DNA from 3 places in the Mesorhizobium sp. B4-1-4 genome. Region 2 is predicted to be linked to each of the others. Evidence: predicted binding sites of a transcription regulator. Region 2 holds the regulator's gene; each other region holds the start of a gene.
What was found. Region 2 encodes PhoB, which activates phosphate uptake and scavenging genes when phosphate is short. Its sites were predicted from a motif close to TGTCATNNANCTGTCAT; they were not measured.

Region 1 (6,243 bases), 2.7 Mb from region 2:
GGTTCGAACTCGCCGGGATTGATGATGCCGACCTGCGGCACGTAGAGCGCGCCGGCAATGCCGGCCATGACAGCCGATACGGTGAAGGCGAACAGTTTCACATTCTCCGCCCGCCAGCCGAGGAAACGCGTGCGGCTCTCGGCGTCGCGCACGGCCATCAGGAGCTTGCCGTATTTGGAGCCGACGATCGCCCAGGTAACGAAGATGGCGAGCGCCAGGATTATGGCGCTGACCGCGAACAACGCCGAGCGCGTGGTGTCGGCTTGCACGTTGAAGCCCAGGATGTCCTTGAAGTCGGTCAGGCCGTTGTTACCGCCAAACCCCATGTCGTTTCGGAAGAAGGCGAGCAGCAACGCGTAGGTCATCGCCTGGGTGATGATGGAGAGATAGACGCCGGTGACGCGGCTGCGGAAAGCGAACCAGCCGAAGATGAAGGCGAGCAGGCCAGGCACCGCCAGCACCATGAGCGCGGCGAACCAGAAATGATCGAAACCGGTCCAGAACCACGGCAATTCCTTGTAGTTCAGGAACACCATGAAATCGGGCAGGATCGGATTGCCATAGACGCCGCGCGGGCCGATCTGGCGCATCAGATACATGCCCATCGCATAGCCGCCGAGCGCGAAGAAGGCGCCCTGGCCGAGCGAAAGAATGCCGCAATACCCCCAGACCAGGTCTAGCGAGAGCGCCAGCAGCGCGTAGCAAAGATACTTGCCTGTCAGCGCGACGATGTAGGACGGAATATAGAAGGCGCTCGCCGGAAAAACGGCAAGGTTGAGCAGCGGCACGATGGCGGCCACCGCCAGCAGGATGAAAATGGTGATGGCGATGCGTCGCTCGGCGCCCGCGGCGAAGAAGCGTCCTGACATCATGCTTCCACCGCCCTGCCCTTGAGGGCGAACAGCCCGCGCGGGCGCTTCTGGATGAACAGGATGATCAGCACCAGCACGACGATCTTGCCGAGCACGGCGCCGGCATAGGGTTCGAGCACCTTGTTGACGATGCCCAGCGAAAAAGCGCCGACCAGGGTGCCCCACAGATTGCCGACGCCGCCGAAGACAACGACCATGAAACTGTCGATGATGTAGCCGCGGCCGAGATTGGGCGAGACGTTGTCGATCTGGCTGAGGGCCACGCCTGCGATGCCGGCGATGCCTGAGCCGAGCGCAAAGGTCAGCGCGTCGACCCATGGCGTCCTGATGCCCATGGAAGCGGCCATGCGCCGGTTGGCGGTGACGGCGCGCATCTGCAGGCCCCAGGGCGTGCGCTTCATCACGTAGAACAGCACGGCGAAGACGCTGAGCGCGAAAACCAGAATCCACAGGCGGTTCCAGGTGATGGCCAGTTGTCCAACATCGAACGAGCCCGACATCCAGGAGGGGTTGCCGACCTCCTGGTTTGTCGGCCCGAAGATCGAACGCACGGCCTGCTGCAGGATAAGCGACACGCCCCACGTCGCCAGCAGCGTCTCCAGCGGTCGGCCATAGAGGAAGCGGATGACGCCGCGCTCGATGGCGAAGCCGACGAGAGCGGCGACCAAAAAGGCAAGCGGCAGCGCGATCACCAGCGACCAGTCGAACAGTCCGGGAAAGGATGTGCGGATCACTTGCTGGACGACGAAGGTGGTGTAGGCGCCGAGCATCACCATCTCGCCATGCGCCATGTTGATGACGCCCATGACGCCGAAGGTGATGGCGAGCCCGATCGCGGCGAGCAGCAACACCGAGCCCATCGAAATGCCGTACCAGATGTTCTGGGCGGCATCCCACAACGCAAGCGTCGAATTGATGTTGGCGATCGCCGCCGTCGCCGCTTGCCTGACCGCGTCCGAGGCATTTGCCTCCACCGAGGTCAGCAACGACACCGCGTCGCGGTCGCCGCGCGCGCCGATCAGCGCGATCGCCGCCAGCTTGTCGGCATCCGGGCGGTCGGAGACAAGAACCGACGCGGCGCGGGCTTGTTCGAACAGCGCCTTGACGCTGGCAACGGTCTCATTGGCGATCGCCGTGTCGAGTGGCTCGATATTGGCTGCGTCAGGCGTCTTGAACATGGTGCCGGCCGCGGCCAGGCGCACGGCCGGGTTCTTGGCGCCAAGCGTCAGCGTGCCCAAGGCGTCACGGATAACACGGCGAAGCGTGTTGTTGACCTTGATCTTGGTGATGTCGTCCTTGCCGGCCTCACCTGACGCTTCGCCGCTCAGCGGATCGAAAAGCTCGATGCTTCCGGCGGTTTCCTTGCCGGTGAACACCAGGGAGTCGGCCTTGCGGATGTAAAGATTACCGTCGGCAAGCGCGGCAAGCGGCCGTGCGACTACCGGGTCGGCGGTGGCCGCCAGTTCATGGACGACGGCGCCCGTCTCCGAAAAACCTTTGGCCGTGGCGAATTTGGCGATGGTGGCGCGCAGATCGGCTTCGTCGGCATGCGACGGCGAAAATATCGTCAGCAGCAACAACAGCGTCAGGCCAATCATGCGCATCGCGGTCATCGGAATAGGGTCAATCCCAAGGGTTGATGTTGCTCCCGGACGGACTGGAGGAATAAGTCCGCCCGGGCTGCGGTCTCGGGTCGCGGGCCACTCCGCGACCCGACAGACCGGGAGGATCAGTTCGTGCCCTTGCCGCCGCACTTGCCCGTGGCGACATTGAAGTTGCCGCAGGACAAGGGCGCGCGCCAATCGGAAATCAGGTCCTTGGAGTCAGGGAGGTAATCGGACCATTCATCGCCCATCACCAGGCCAGGTGTGCGCGACACCGTCTCGAACTGCCCGTCGGCCTGGATTTCGCCGATCAGCACCGGCTTGGTGATGTGGTGGTTCGGCATCATGGTCGAATAGCCGCCGGTCAGGTTCGGCACCGATACGCCGACCATGGCGTCGATAACCTTGTCAGGATCGGTGGTACCGGCCTTTTCGACTGCCTTCACCCACATGTTGAAGCCGATATAATGGGCTTCCATCGGGTCGTTGGTGGTGCGCTTGTCGCTCTTGATGAACTTGTGCCAGTCGGCGATGAACTTCTTGTTCTCGGGCGTGTCGACGCTCTCGAAGTAGTTCCACGCCGCGAGATGGCCGACCAGCGGCGCAGTGTCGAGACCGGCCAGTTCTTCCTCGCCGACCGAGAACGCCATGACGGGGATGTCCTCCGCCTTGATGCCCTGGTTGCCGAGCTCCTTGTAGAACGGCACGTTGGCGTCGCCGTTGACGGTCGAAACGACGGCCGTCTTCTTGCCTGCCGAACCGAACTTCTTGATCGCGGAGACCTCGGTCTGCCAATCGGAGAAGCCGAACGGCGTGTAGTTGACCATGATGTCTTCCGCCGCGACGCCCTTGGCCTTCAGATAGGCTTCGAGAATCTTGTTGGTGGTGCGCGGGTAGACATAGTCGGTGCCTTCGAGCACCCAGCGCTTCACCGAGCCGCCGTCCTCGCTCATCAGATAGTCGACGGCGGGAATGGCCTGCTGGTTCGGTGCGGCACCGGTGTAGAACACGTTGCGCTCGCTCTCCTCGCCTTCATACTGGACGGGGTAGAACAGGATGTTGTCGAGCTCGGAGAACACCGGCAGCACCGATTTGCGCGAGACCGAGGTCCAGCAGCCGAACACCGCCGACACCTTGTCCTTGGAAATCAGCTCACGCGCCTTCTCGGCGAACAGTGGCCAGTTGGAAGCCGGATCGACGACGACGGCCTCAAGTTTTTTGCCGAGCAGGCCACCCTTGGCGTTCTGCTCGTCGATGAGCATCAGCATGGCGTCCTTCAGCGTCGTCTCCGAAATCGCCATTGTCCCTGAAAGCGAATGGAGGATGCCGACCTTGATCGTGTCGTCGGCGGCCCTGGCGGGAACCGACATCAACAGGCCAGCGGCCACCACGCTCGCCGAAAACATTTTTGTTATTGTCGAGAAACTACCCCTCATGCTGAAGACTCCCAAGCTGGTTGATTGCACCGCAACAACGCGATGCAACCTACATGCCAACCGCGAATTGGATGTTCGAAAAAGCGAAATAGCCAAACGTTGTCAGCGGCTTATTACATCAGACCAAATAAAACAAAGAGAGCCGATAAAAATTTGAGTGAGGGAAATTTGCGCAGCGCACAAGGCAATTGCCTAATTTTAGCTCAAATTTATCTGATGCCTATATTTTGACCGTTGTGAACGGATCACCGCTGACAAATGTTGCGGCCCGACTGGAAAATGGGGCAAGCTCGACTTCAGACAGGCAACGTCATGGCATCCAGCATTTCACGCATATTCATCGGGATATTACTTCTGGCGGTGGGAACCGGAGCCGCGCGGGCCGACTTCAGCGACGGCAGGATGCCCGACGGCACCTATCACTGCGAAGTCTATCTGCTCGGCATGTTCCTCAACCTGGGCGTCGTCACCATCAAGGGAAATGTCTACACCGGCCCTGTCACCTTCGGCGCCGTCCAACAGGGCTATAACTACCAGATGGACGCAAACGGTGTGATCTCCTGGTTGGGACCGCTCGGCGGCTACACCACCGGTGGCAATTCCTTGTCCCTGACCCAGGCAACCCTGGATGGCCAGAACCCACCCTCCTTCGATATCATCATGAAGCAGCCCGACGGCGCCTTCACCGCCTCGACCTGCACCAGGGGCGGCAGCCAATAGCCCATCCTGGTGACGGCCGTCGCCGCGAGGCGAGCCTTTCTCTCATGTCATCTGGATGTTGCCGAAGCTGGATAGGCAGCTTTGCGCCGTCACATCCACCTCGAGAGGCAGACACATGGCCGATTCCCCGTCCTCATCCTCCCCCGTCATTCGCGATGTCATCGCCGAGCGCGTTTCGCGCCGTACCCTCCTGAAGGGCAGCCTCGCATCTGGCGCCCTGGTCGCCGGCGGCGGCTTTGTCGGTTCGTTGTTTGCCGGCGAAACACATGCCACCGCCGCCCTTTCCACCCTCGGTTTTCCCGAACTGAACCGAGTCTATGGCAAGACCCACGCCGCAGCCGACGGCTATGAAACGACGATCGTCGCACGCTGGGGCGATCCGCTTGTCGCGGGCCTGCCGGATTTCGACGGCAACACGATCGCGGCCGACGAACAGGAAAAGCGCTTCGGCTATAATTGCGACTACATCGCCTTCATGCCGCTGCCCAGGGGTTCGGTGAACTCCGACCACGGCTTGCTTTGCGTCAACAACGAATACATCTCGCCGAATGTGATGTTCCCCGGCATGACCGAGGACGGCGCCGGCAAGGCGATGAGCAAGGAACAGGTCAATCTCGGCCTGGCGGCGATGGGGCATTCGATCGTCGAGGTCATGCTCAAGGACGGCAAGTGGCAAACCATCGACGATAGCCCGCTTAACCGCCGCATCACCGCCAACACCGAAATGACCGTCTCCGGCCCCGTGGCTGGCCATGCGCTGATGAAGACCTCAGCCGATGCAACCGGCACCAAGGTGCTCGGCACCAGCTATAATTGCAGCGGCGGCGTTACCCCATGGGGGACGGTGCTGACCTGCGAGGAGGGCGTTTCCGATCTGTTCGGCGGCGATCCAAAGAAGGCCCCTGCAGCAGGCATTCTCGACCGTTACGGCTTTGACGGCGCCGACATTTACGGCCGCGGCCGCTTTCACGACCGCTTCAACATCGACAAGGAACCGAACGAAACCAACCGCTTCGACTGGGTGGTCGAGATCGACCCCTACGACCCCAAGTCCAAGCCGGTGAAGCGCACGGCCCTTGGCCGCATGTCGCATGAGGCCTCTACGGTCGTCGTCAACAAGGATGGCCGCATCGTCGTCTACATGGGTGACGACGATTATTTCGAATACATGTACCGCTATGTCTCGAACAAGGCTTATGACAAGGCGAACCCGGCTTCGAGCAACGGCCTTCTGGACGATGGCGTGCTTTCGGTCGCTCGTTACGATGCCGATGGCACCATGACATGGCTGCCGCTGATCCATGGCCAGGGCAAGCTCACCGCCGAGAACGGTTTTGCCGACCAGGCCGAGGTGCTGCTGAAAACACGGCTGGCCGCCGATGCGCTTGGCGCGACCCCGATGGATCGGCCGGAGGACATCGAGACCAATCCGGTCACCGGCCGCGTCTACGCCGTCATGACCAAGAACAAGAAACGCGACGAATCCAAGGTCAATCCAGCCAACACGCGGCCCGAAAACCTCTGGGGCCACATCGTCGAACTGATCCCGCCGGGCGGCCGCGGCGCGGATGCCGACCATACCGCCGACAAATACACCTGGGACCTGTTCGT
Region 2 (6,243 bases):
GGTCGCCGTCCTGGCCCGACACCGGCACGGTGCCGGCAAGGCCTTGCGCGGTCAGCGCCGCGACGACACCGCCGGCGGTGCCGTCATTGGCGGCGACCACGGCGTCGACCTTGTTGTCGTTGGCGGTCAGGAACTGCTCCATGTTCTTCTGGGCGTTGGCTGGCAGCCAGCCGTCTGTATAGGCCTCGCCGACATTCTTGATCTTGCCGCTGTCGATGGCCGGCTTGAGCACTTCCATCGAGCCCGAGAACAGGAAGTCGGCATTCGGATCGGCGCCCGAGCCCTTGATGAAGACATAGTTGCCTTCCGGCTTGACCTTGAACACCGCGCGGGCCTGCATGCGGCCGACTTCCTTGTTGTCGAAGGTCAGGTAGAAGACGTCCTTGTTCTCGATCAGGCGGTCATAGCCAACGACCGGAATGCCTTCGTCCAGCGCCTTCTGGACGGCCGGGCCGATGGCCGAGGCATCCTGCGCCAGGATGATCAGCGAATTGGCGCCCTGCGAGATCAGACTCTCGACATCGGTGAGCTGCTTGCCCGGATTGGACTGCGCGTCGGCGGAGATGTACTTGTCGCCTGCGGCCTCGATTGCCTTCTTCATGGCGGCCTCGTCGGTCTTCCAGCGCTCTTCCTGGAAGTTGGACCAAGAAACGCCGATGACCTTGCCCTTCGCCTGCGCGACCGACGCGAGCGTCAGTGACATGGCGACACCCGCCAGGATGGCGACTGCGAATCTCTTCATGATATCCTCCCTGCGCCGCGTATGGCGCGACCAAACTGACCCGAAGGCCGGCACAAAGGCTCTATTTTTTCGAGCCTCAAAAAAAATAGTGATGCATCGCCGGAAGGCTGTCAACAATGATTCTGATGGATTTTGAGGGCCGAGAACTTTTTTCGAGCCCCGCAATAAATAAATGACATCGCCGGCCGCTTCTGCCAGTATTTGATCTGTTGCCGCAGTGTTCGAGGGGCACGACGAGCCGCGGCGACCGGGAGGATATTGGAAAGGCATGTCGGTCGGAATCCGCCACGACGATCTGCGCCGGCGCAACCGCGCAATGGTGATTGCGGCCGTGCGCCGGGCCGGCCAGCCCTCGCGCACCGAAATCGCCGCGACCACCGGCCTCAGCCACTCCACCATATCGGCGATTTCCTCCGATCTGATCGGCGAAGGTATCCTGGCCGAAGGCAAGCCGAGCGAGGCCGGCGCGCTCAAACGCGGCAGGCCGCAGGTCGGGCTTGGCCTCAATCCGGAAGCCGCAACGGTGATGACCGTGGTGCTGTCGCTGAATTTCCTGTCCGTCGCCGTCATCGACTATGCCGGCCAGGTCATATCAGAGGAACAGCGCCGGCTGGACACGCTGACCATGTCGCGCGATGCACTGATCGGCGAATGCGTCGCCATCGTGCGGCGGCGCCTGGAGGATCCCGACCTCGACGTGCGCAGCGTCGCCCGCATCGCGCTGGCGATCCAGGGCATCACCGACACCGATGCCCGGGCAATGCTGTGGTCGCCCATCACGCCGCAGACCGACATCGCCTTCGCCGACATACTCGAAGCCGAGTTCGGCATCCCCGCCACCGTGGAGAATGACTGCAACATGATGGCGGTGGCGCTGCGCTGGCGCGATCCGGAGCGTTACCGCGACGACTTCATCGCCATTCTCCTTTCGCACGGTATCGGCATGGGCCTGGTGCTGAAGGGCGAGCTCTTCACCGGCACCCATTCCTCGGGCGGCGAATTCGGCCACATGATCCATCGGCCAGGCGGCGCGCTCTGCCGCTGCGGGCGGCGCGGCTGCGTCGAAGCCTATGCCGGCAATTACGCCATCTGGCGCAACGCCAGGCAGCTCAGCGAGGACACCGAGCCGGTCGCCGATGTCAGCGACGCGCAGATGCGGGCGCTGGCGGCGACGGCGCGGCAAACGGACGGGCCCGAGCGCGAGGCCTACCGCAGGGCCGGCGAGGCGCTGGGCTACGGCCTCGGCAGCCTGTTCGCGCTGATCGATCCCGCCCCCGTCGCCATGGTCGGCGTCAGCGCCGCCGCCTTCGACCTGATCGAGCCGGCATTGCGCGAGGCCATCGCCCAGACCGCCGGCGGCCAGCACTCGAAATCGATTTCCTTCGACACCGAGCCCAACGAGTTGCCGCTGATCCGCGAGGGCTGCGCCATGCGGGCGCTGACCTTCGTCGACCAGGAGATTTTCGCGCCGGGCATGCAGGCGAAAGCCGGCTCCGGGAAGAACGTGGCCTGAATAAAGTCGCGCTCAATCCTCGCGGATTGCATACCCCGCACCACGAATGGTGCGGATGACGTCGGGCATGCGGCCGTTATTGACCGCCTTGCGCAACCGGCCGACATGCACGTCCACCGTGCGCTCGTCGATATAGATCGTCTCCCCCCAGACATTGTCGAGCAGCTGGCTGCGCGAGAACACCCGGCCGGGATGACGCATCATGAATTCGAGCAGGCGGAATTCGGTCGGCCCGAGCCGGATCTCGCTCTTCTTGCGGTAGACGCGATGTGATTCGCGGTCGAGCACGATGTCGCCCACCTTGAGCACGCTGGACAGCACTTCCGGCTTGGCGCGGCGCAGCAGCGCCTTGACCCTGGCCATGAATTCCGGTGTCGAGAACGGCTTGACCAGATAATCGTCGGCGCCGGTCGAAAGGCCGCGCACGCGGTCGCTTTCCTCGCCGCGCGCCGTCAGCATGATGATCGGCAGCCGCTCGGTCTCGGGCCGCATCCTTAGCCGGCGACAGAGTTCGATGCCGGACACAGCCGGCACCATCCAGTCGAGCACCAGGAGGTCGGGGACGTTCTCCTGCAGGCGAATCTCCGCCTCGTCGCCGCGCGGGACCACCTCGACCTGGTAGCCTTCCGATTCCAGATTGTAGCGGAGGAGCACGCCGAGTGGCTCCTCATCCTCCACCACCATGATGCGTGGCGCGATCATCGACTGGTCACCTCTAAGGCAATTCCAGGAAAAGTGTGAAGCGGTTTTCCGTCCGGAATTGCATGGAAACAAGAGAGAGAGCGGTTTTCCGTAAAACGGTGAACCGCTCTGACGATCAAGCCGCCGGCGCCGACATCGCCGTTTCGTCCTGCTTCGGACGATTCGCGGGCAACTGCGTACCGGTCAGCACATAGTAGGCATTCTCGGCGATGTTGGTCACATGGTCGCCGATGCGCTCGAGATTCTTGGCGCAGAACAACAGATGCGTGCAAGCCGTGATGTTGCGCGGATCCTCCATCATGTAGGTGAGAAGTTCGCGGAACACGGAGGTGTATTTGACGTCGATACGTTCGTCATCGGCGCGCAGCTTGGCGAGGGCTTCGGCATCGTGCGCCGCATACTCCTCGATCACGCCCTGCACCTGGATCAGCACCAGCTGCGCCATGGCGTCGATGGAATGCGACAGGTCGCGCGGCGTGGTGGACAGGCCGACCGTACCGACGCGCTTGGCGATGTTCTTGGCAAGGTCGCCAATGCGTTCGAGGTCGCCGGCCATGCGGATCGACCCGACGACATGCCGCAGATCGTCGGCCATCGGCTGGCGCTTGGCGATCAGCGTGATGGCGCGGTCGTCGAGTTCGCGCTGGCGCGCGTCCATGATGACGTCGTCGGAGACAACGCGCTGTGCCAGCGCGTTGTCGGAGTTCAGCAGCGCCTTGGTGGCGCCGCCGACCATCGAGCTGGCGAGATCGCCCATGTCGCTGATCAGCCTGCTGATCTGTCCGAGATCCTCGTCGAAAGAAGCGACTGTGTGTTCGGCCATGATCCTGGTCCTCGTATGCGTGAGATCAGCCGAAGCGGCCGGTGATATAGTCCTGCGTGCGCTTCTCGCGGGGCGATGTGAAGATCTTCTCCGTACGATCGAACTCGACCAGCTCGCCCAGATACATGAAAGCCGTCTGGCGCGACACGCGCGCCGCCTGCTGCATGTTGTGGGTGACGATGACGATCGTGTAGTCGGCTTGCAGCTCGTCGATCAATTCCTCGATCTTGGCGGTCGACAGCGGGTCGAGCGCCGATGCCGGCTCGTCGAGCAGGATGACCTCCGGCTTCACCGCCACGGTGCGGGCGATGCAAAGACGCTGCTGCTGGCCGCCCGAAAGGCTGAGGCCGCTGGCGTTGAGCTTGTCCTTGACCTCGGTCCACAGAGCCGCGCGCTTCAGCGCCTGCTCGACACGGCCGTCCATCTCGGCCTTGCTGATCTTCTCATAGAGCCTGACGCCGAACGCGATGTTTTCATAGATCGACATCGGAAACGGCGTCGGCTTCTGGAACACCATGCCGATCTTGGTGCGCAGCAGGTTGAGGTCCTGCGAGCGGTCGAGAATGTTCCGGCCGTCAAGCAGCACCTGACCCTCGGCGCTCTGCCTCGGGTAGAGCTCGTAGATGCGGTTGAAGACGCGCAGCAGCGTCGACTTCCCGCAGCCCGAAGGGCCGATGAAGGCGGTGACACTGCGCTCGGGCAGCGACAGGCTGATGTCCTTCAGCGCCTTCGACTGGCCATAGTAGAAATTGAGGTTCTTGACCTCGATCTTGGCCTTTTCCACGGCAGCCTCGGCCACGTTCAAATCGGTGGACAACATCGGTTTCATCTGTCCTCTCTGCGTCCGGTAAGGCTGCGGGCGAAGATGCTCAGCCCGAGAACCGTTAGGGTGATTATAAGTGCGCCGGTCCACGCCAGCTGCTGCCATTCCTCGTAAGGGCTGAGAGCGAACTGGAAAATGGTGACAGGCAGGCTGGCCATCGGCGCGTTGAGATTGCTTGACCAGAACTGGTTGTTGAGCGCGGTGAAGAGCAGCGGCGCCGTCTCGCCGGAGATGCGGGCGATGGCCAGCAATATGCCGGTGACGATGCCGGAGAGTGCCGCACGATAGGCGACAGAGCGGATGACCACCCAGCGCGGTGCGCCGATCGCGGTGCCTGCCTCGCGCAAGGCGTTCGGCACCAGGTTGAGCATGTCCTCTGTGGTGCGCACCACGACCGGGATGACCAGGATGGCCAGCGCGACGGCGCCGGCGATGGCGGAGAAGTGCCCCATCGGCCGCACCAGCAATTCATAGACGAACAGGCCGATAACGATCGACGGCGCCGACAGCAGGATGTCGTTGATGAAACGCACCACCGTGGTCAGCTTCGAGAAGCGTCCGTATTCGGCCATGTAAGTACCGGCCAGCACACCGATCGGCGTGCCGACGATGACGCCGATGACGGTCATCACGACGCTGCCATAGATGGCGTTGAGCAGGCCGCCGGCATCGCCGGGCGGTGGCGTCATCTCGGTGAAGACCGCCAGCGAAACGCCGGACAGGCCCTTGTAGACCAGGGCGCCGAGGATCAGCGCCAGCCAGGCAAGGCCGATGCCGGCGGCGACGACGCAGAGCGCCATCATCACGCCGTTCCTTCTCTTGCGTCTGTTGTGGAGTGCCAGGGACGTCGACATTGGTCAGGCTCCCGTGCGGGCGTCGATGCGCATCAGCATATAGCGTGCGATGGCAAGGATAATGAAGGTGATGACGAAGAGGATCAGGCCGAGCGCCACCAGTGAAGAGGTGTAGAGTTGGCCGTCGGCTTCGGTGAATTCGTTGGCGATCGTCGCGGAGATCGTCGTCGCCGGCGCGAACAGCGAGGCGCTGATACGATGCGCGTTGCCGATGACGAAGGTCACCGCCATGGTTTCGCCGAGCGCGCGGCCGAGGCCGAGCATAACGCCGCCCATAATGCCGACACGGGTGTAGGGAATGACCACGCGCCGCGTGACTTCCCAGGTTGTGCAGCCGATGCCGTAGGCCGATTCCTTCAGCACCGCCGGCACTGTGTCGAACACGTCCTTGGTGATCGAGGTGATGAACGGCAGCACCATGATGGCCAGGATCAGCGACGACGTCAGTAGGCCGATGCCATAGGGCGGGCCGGCGAACAGGCTGGAGAGCCCGGGCACGTTGTGAAAGATGTCGATGATGAAAGGCTGTATCGTCGTCTGCAGGAACGGTGCGAACACGAACAGGCCCCAGATGCCGTAGATGATCGAAGGGATGCCGGCCAGAAGCTCGACGGCGATGCCGATCGGGCGCCGCAGCGGCCGCGGGCAAAGTTCGGTAAGAAAGACGGCGATGCCGATGCCGATGGGAACGGCGATCAGAATTGCGATGGCTGACGTGACGATGGTGCCGTAGATCGGCGACAGGGCGCCGAAATTCTCGGTGACCGGGTTCCATGCCTCGGTCGT
Region 3 (6,243 bases), 260 kb from region 2:
CGTCGTCGTAGAAATAGATCGAGCGGCCCTCACCCTCGACGCGTGGGCGCGGCGGGCGCATCTCAAGCCCGAGCTTGCCGACGCGCTCGGCATAGCGGTCGAAATCGGCGTCATCGATCTTGAAGGCGACGTGATTGTAGCTGCGCTCCGGCAGCGGCTCGCCTTCCATGATGGCGATCCAGATGTCGCCGATCAGGAAGAATTTTTCGCGCGACAGCGAGAACTGTCCGGCGTCACTGGCATAGACCTCGCGCGCATCGAACACGCCCTCGAGAATCCTGGTCATCCGGCCGAGATCGCGCACGATAAAGGTCATGTGGGATAGGCCGTCGATCATTCCGCGGCCTCCCTTTTCTCTTCCGCCTTCGCGGGGTTTTCGCGGGCCTCATACTCGGCCCGCATGCGGCGTACGAGGTCGAGCTCTGCCTGGAAATCGACATAGTGCGGCAGCTTCAGATGCTCGACGAAGCCGGTCGCCTGGACATTGTCGGAGTGCGAGATGACGAATTCTTCGTCCTGCGCGGCGGCAACGATATCCTCGCCGAGTTCGGAAGCGCGTAGCGCCCGGTCGCAGAGCGCCATGGCCATCGCCTTGCGCTCGCTCTGGCCGAAGACGAGGCCGTAGCCGCGGGTGAATTGCGGCGGCGCCTTGGCCGATCCCTTGAACTGGTTGACCATCTGACATTCCGTGACCCGCACCGTGCCGAGCGGCACGGCAAAGGGCAGTTCGGGAACGTCGAGCTCCAACTCGACCTCGCCGATGCGGATCTCGCCGACGAAGGGGTGGTTGCGGGCATAGCCGCGCTGGGTGGAATAGCCGAGCGCCAGCAGAAAACCCTCGTCGCCGCGCGACAGCGCCTGCAGGCGGATGTCGCGTGCCATCGGGAATTCCAGCGGCTCGCGGGTGATGTCGCCGGGGACATGGTCCTGCGGCATCTCGCCGTCGGGTTCTATCAGGCCTTCGCGGGCGAGGATGGCCGAGACGCGCGGCATGGGCTGCACTTCCGTGTCGCGCCGCAAGGGTTCGGCGACATCGGCGCCTGCGGCCAGCCCGGGATCGAGCAGGCGGTGCGTGTAGTCGAAAGTCGGGCCGAGCAACTGTCCGCCGGGAAGGTCCTTGTAGGTCGCCGAGACGCGCCGCTCGACCAGCATTGTGCCGGTGTCGATCGGGTTGCTGTAGCCGAAGCGGGGCAGCGTGGTGCGATAGGCACGCACCAGGAAGATCGCCTCGATCATGTCGCCGCGCGCCTGGACTATGGCGAGCGCGGCGAGTTCACGGTCATAGAGAGAGCCTTCGCTCATCACCCGGTCGACGCCGAGCGCCAGCTGCTCGACGATCTGGTCGAGGCGCAGCGCCGGCACCGAACGGTCGCCGCGCCGGCGATCGGCAAGCAGGCTGTGGGCATTGGCGATTGCGGCTTCGCCGCCCTTTACCGCGACATACATCTTACGCCTCCATCGTCTTGATGCGCGTCGTGCGCGGCAGGCAAGCTATGCCGTCGGCGGCGGCGAGGATGATGTCGACGCCACGCGGAAAGCGCTTGGTATTCTGCTTCCACTGCTCGATGAAATGACGCGGCATCTGTGCCGGCGCGATCGTGGCGCTGGTCTCGATGCCGGGGCCTTCGAGCCGCAACGGGACGCCCGAACCGAGCTCGCTAACCTGTAGGATCAGGGTCGTCGAGCGGTCGGGATAATCCTGCGTGCCCTGCGAAAAACCGTCGAGCGCCATCATCTCGGCGGGCGTTGCGACAAAGGCGAAATGCGCGTCGGCGGGCGTGTTGGCCAGCGGCGCGCCAGTGTGGAAGCCAAGCCAGGAGATGACCGCCGCGGAGGCGTGCAGGGCTGGGTCGAGCCAGAGCGGCGTGTCGCTGTCGCAGAGCGCCAGCGCGATGGCACCGGCGGTTGTCGAAAGCGGCGCCGGCGGGCGGGCAAGAACCGGCAGGGGCTGCACGCTGCCCGGCCGCGCCATCGCGTCCATGATCGCTCGGAAAACGGTCTGCGCGTTGAAGACCGGATCGGCGAATCCGCCCTCGATCGATTGGGCTGCGATGTCCATCAGTCTTCTCCGCGAACCATGGTGAAGAAATCCACCTTCGTTGCCGCCGTCTCGGCGCGGCGCTTTTCATGGGCAGTGGCGAGCGCAGTCCGCAAAGGCGCGATCAGCCTGGTCTCGACCTCGGTGCGGTGGGCGGGGTCCTGCCACAGCGCATCGGCGATGGCCGCCAGCTTCGCCTTCTGCTTGTCGCGGCCAAACGCGTAGCAATGGCCGACCTGTCCGGACGGCAGCCGGACAGTGGCGCGGGTGACGGTCGCTTCACCGACATTGAATGGCGCACCGCCGCCGCCGATGCGACCGCGCAGCGTCACCAGGCCGGTTTCGGGACCGCGCAGCAGCTCGGCTTGCGAAGGCAGGCCGGCCTCGTTCCAGAGCCGGACGATGTCGTCGCCGCTCGATTGCGCCAGCGTCGCCATGGCGGCCTTCCGGTCGGCCTGGTCGCGGGCTTCCTGTCCTCGCATCGCCTGTTTTCCTTGCTGTTAAATTTGTCTATTGATATAGACGACTATACAAATTATACTCTTTATCTAGCGTGAGTCCATGACGGGTGGATGACAAGATCGAGAGGGTGGGCCAGGGGATGATCGGGCAGCAAATGGCCGACAGCATAGAGCGACGCAGCGGCGTTTCGTTATGGCGCCAGATCGCCGACAAGATTCTGCAATCGATCGCCATCGGCGATTTCGCCGAGAATGCCGCGCTGCCGCCCGAGGTGGTGCTGGCCGAACGCTATGGCGTCAATCGTCACACCGTGCGCAGCGCCATATCGGCCCTTGTCCAGGAAGGGGTTTTGCGGGCGGAGCAGGGACGCGGCACCTTCGTCTTGTCGCGCACGCGGCTCTCCTATCCGATCGGCGCGCGCACGCGCTTTTCAACAGGCCTGCAGGGGCAGACGTCGGAACGGCACATCGTGCTGCTTGCCTCCTCGGTCGAGCCTGCCAGCCAGCGAGTCGCCGAGGGGCTTGGGCTGGCCAGGGGGACCGAGGTGATAAGGTTGGAGACACGCGGCGAAGCCGATGGACGGCCGGTATCGCGCGCCGCCGGCTGGTTCGATGCCAGGCGCTTTGCCGGTATCGACAAGGCCATGGCTGAGACAGGATCGGTCACGGCGTCGCTGGCGCGTTTCGGAATAGACGATTATCTCCGGCAATCGACCGTGCTGTCGGCGCGCCATGCCGATGCGGCCGACCTTGCCGACCTCGACCTGCAGCCCGGCGCCATCGTGCTGGTCACGGTCGCCGTCAACGTCACGCCCGACGGCCAGCCGATCCAGTTTTCGGAGTCGCGCTTTCCGGCAGAGCGGGTCGAACTGAAGTTGTCGGTGATCAATTAGTCCCCAACGTCGTCAGGCGAAGCAGTGGCGAAGCTCCGTCGCGGAACCCAAGGATCCATGCCGCGATCTCGGCCGACGATGCAGCGTTCTGCACTGAGGCAACGCTTCGAGGTCACGGCTTGGATCCCATGGTCTGCGCCGCGTCGCTTCGCTCCTTGCTCCGCCACAGGATGACGAAGCGATAGGTGTTTCGGCCAGTTGCCAAGGCAGCGATCTGCCAAGGTCCCCACTCAACGATCGGCCGAATCTCGTGTTGGAACGGATATCTTATCCGACCTCGATCACGGCCTTGATCAGGCCGGATTTTTCATGTGCCCAGCGGGCGAGATCGGACGGCGTATCGGCCAATGTCGTCCGGTTGGTAATCAGCTTGGCCAACGGCACGGCGCCGCTGCGGATCGAAACGGCGACGTGATCGAAGTCGGCGCGCAAGGCATTGCGGCTGCCGATCAGCGTCATCTCCCGTTTGTGGAACTCCGGGTCGGAGAAGGCGATGTCATCATTGACGACGCTGACCAGCACCAGGGTCCCGCCATGCGCGACATGGGCGAAGGCCGACTTCACCGACTGGGTGTTGCCGGTGGCGTCGAAGACCACGTCGAACCCTTCGCCTGACGTCGCCTCCCTGACCAGATCGGATGCCGCGCCGCGTGATCCATCGAGGATCGGGAAGCCGAGTTCGTTCGCGGCAAAATTCAGTCTTTCGCTGCTCATATCGAGCAGCGTCACATCGAGCCCGGCGATCCGGGCGAAGATGCCGGCGCCAAGCCCGATCGGACCGGCGCCGATGACCAGCGTGCGGGCGCCGGGATCGGCGCGCGAGCGACGCACGGCATGCGCGCCGATGGCCAGGAACTCCACGGCGGCGGCGTCGGCGAGCGACAGGCCGTTGGCCGGGTAGAGGTTTTGCGCCGGCACCAGGATCTGGTCGCACATGGCGCCGTCACGATGGACACCGAGCACTTCGATCCGCACACAGCAGTTCGGCTTGCCATGCCGGCAGGCGATGCACCTGCCGCAGGAAAGATAGGGGTTGATGACCACCGGTTCGCCAATGGCCAGATCGACGCCTTCACCGGTCTCGATGATCGTCCCCGATACCTCGTGGCCCATGATGCGGGGGTAGGTGAGGAACGGGTGCTTGCCTTCGAAGATATGATAGTCGGTGCCGCAGATGCCGACATGGCTGACCGCCACCAGAGCCCAGCCGGGAGGTGGCGAGCCGGGCGCGGGGTGGTTTTCCAGGACAAGGTCGCCGGGTGAGCGGCAGACGACGGCTCTCATATTTCAGTCCAGTCGGTTTACGAAAAGCCGCCCCGTCTCGATACAGGGCCGGCGATCGATTTTCGGTTCGTTGGCTACTTGCCGCCGCGGCGGCGCAGACCGTCGAAATAGACGATGACGATGATCAGCACGCCGGTGATGACACGCTGCCAGAAGGCGTTGACGTTGAGCAGGTTGGCACCGTTGTTGATGGTGGCCAAGATGAAGGCGCCGAGCAGTGGCCCGTGCACCGAGCCGACGGCGCCAAACAGCGAGGTGCCGCCGATCACCGACGAGGCGATCGCCTGCAGTTCCCAGCCCTCGGCCTGGGTCGGATTGCCGATGCCGATGCGCGACGCGAGCAGCACACCAACGAACGCCGCGCAGAGACCCGACAGCGTGTAGGCCATGAAGATGGTGCGCTGGACATTGACGCCCGACAGGCGCGAGGCCTCGGCATTCGAGCCGACCGAAAAGAGATACCGGCCCCAGCGGCTATGGTGCAGGAAGACATAGGCGGGAACGCCGACCAGAAGAACCATCCAGAACAGATTGGGGATGCCGAGGAAGGAATTGCGCGAGAATTCCTGGAAGGCATCATTGTTGATCGAGATCGAATTGCCATTGGTCATCAGAAGGCCGATGCCGCGCAGCGACGTCAGCGTCGCCAGCGTGATGATGAAGGGCGGGAGGCCCATCTTGACGATGCCAAAGCCATGGAAGAGGCCGATGGCGACGCCGACCAGCAGGGTGAGCAGGATGGCGAGAAAAACCGGGACGCCGGCATTGATCAGCATTGCTGCAATGACGGTGGCGAAGCCGACCACGGCGCCGACGGACAGATCGATGCCGCCGGTGATGATGACGAAGGTCTGGCCGACAGCCAGGATGGCGATCATCGAGCCCTGACGCAAAAGGTTCGAGATGTTGTTGGCCGAGGCGAAGCTCGATGTCGCCAGCGACAGGATGACCCAGAGTAGCACCAGCAGCGCCAGCAGCGTCAACCCGAACAGGGCGTTATAGTTGCGCTTCGGTTTTTCGGCAGGAATCGCCTCGGTGCTCATATCTTTCCTCCCAGCTTTTCTTGTTTCTCGGCGAGCGCCTGTGTGAGAATGTCCTCGTGATCGGCGGTTCGAAACCCATGCGTCGCCACCAGCTTGCCGCGGCGGAACACGTGCAGTGTGTCGGCCAGTTCATAGACCTCCGGCAAATAGGACGAGATCAGGATGATGCCGGCGCCTTTCGACAGGAGCGCGCTGAACAGGCGGTAGATCTCGGCCTTGGTGCCGACGTCGACGCCGACCGTCGGCTCGTCGAAGATGAACAACTTGGCGCCATGGGCCAGCCACTTGCCGATGACGATCTTCTGCTGGTTACCGCCCGACAGGCTGGAGGCCAATGCATTGCGTGTCGGCGTCTTGATCCTGAGATCGGCGATCTGGCGGTCGGCCTGGGTCTTTTCCTGGGCGCCGGAGATCAAGAGATTGTTGGAGATGCGCTTGTAGATCGGCAGGTTGAGGTTGAGGCCGACCGGCAGGTTGAGGCAGAGGCCCTGGTCGCGGCGGCTTTCCGGCGCCAGCGCCATGCC

Region 1: a site for PhoB is predicted at 4,678-4,694, ahead of FJW03_RS08135 (PhoX family protein). Genes of this name have one in related genera too.
Region 3: a site for PhoB is predicted at 2,600-2,616, ahead of phnF (phosphonate metabolism transcriptional regulator PhnF). Genes of this name have one in related genera too.

The regions. Positions count from the first base shown of each region.
Region 1 is NZ_CP083950.1:1,698,667-1,704,909, reverse strand. Features, by position in the region: gene urtC (urea ABC transporter permease subunit UrtC) at 1-872, opposite strand, end outside; gene urtB (urea ABC transporter permease subunit UrtB) at 869-2,485, opposite strand; gene urtA (urea ABC transporter substrate-binding protein) at 2,602-3,912, opposite strand; gene FJW03_RS08140 (hypothetical protein) at 4,225-4,632, shown strand; gene FJW03_RS08135 (PhoX family protein) at 4,748-6,243, shown strand, end outside.
Region 2 is NZ_CP083950.1:4,406,311-4,412,553, forward strand. Features, by position in the region: gene xylF (D-xylose ABC transporter substrate-binding protein) at 1-742, opposite strand, end outside; gene FJW03_RS21140 (ROK family protein) at 1,011-2,255, shown strand; gene phoB (phosphate regulon transcriptional regulator PhoB) at 2,268-2,957, opposite strand; gene phoU (phosphate signaling complex protein PhoU) at 3,073-3,780, opposite strand; gene pstB (phosphate ABC transporter ATP-binding protein PstB) at 3,806-4,609, opposite strand; gene pstA (phosphate ABC transporter permease PstA) at 4,606-5,457, opposite strand; gene pstC (phosphate ABC transporter permease subunit PstC) at 5,461-6,243, opposite strand, start outside.
Region 3 is NZ_CP083950.1:4,143,267-4,149,509, reverse strand. Features, by position in the region: gene fosX (FosX/FosE/FosI family fosfomycin resistance hydrolase) at 1-337, opposite strand, end outside; gene FJW03_RS19870 (carbon-phosphorus lyase complex subunit PhnI) at 334-1,446, opposite strand; gene phnH (phosphonate C-P lyase system protein PhnH) at 1,448-2,059, opposite strand; gene phnG (phosphonate C-P lyase system protein PhnG) at 2,059-2,520, opposite strand; gene phnF (phosphonate metabolism transcriptional regulator PhnF) at 2,640-3,392, shown strand; gene FJW03_RS19850 (zinc-binding alcohol dehydrogenase family protein) at 3,660-4,676, opposite strand; gene FJW03_RS19845 (ABC transporter permease) at 4,751-5,719, opposite strand; gene FJW03_RS19840 (sugar ABC transporter ATP-binding protein) at 5,716-6,243, opposite strand, start outside.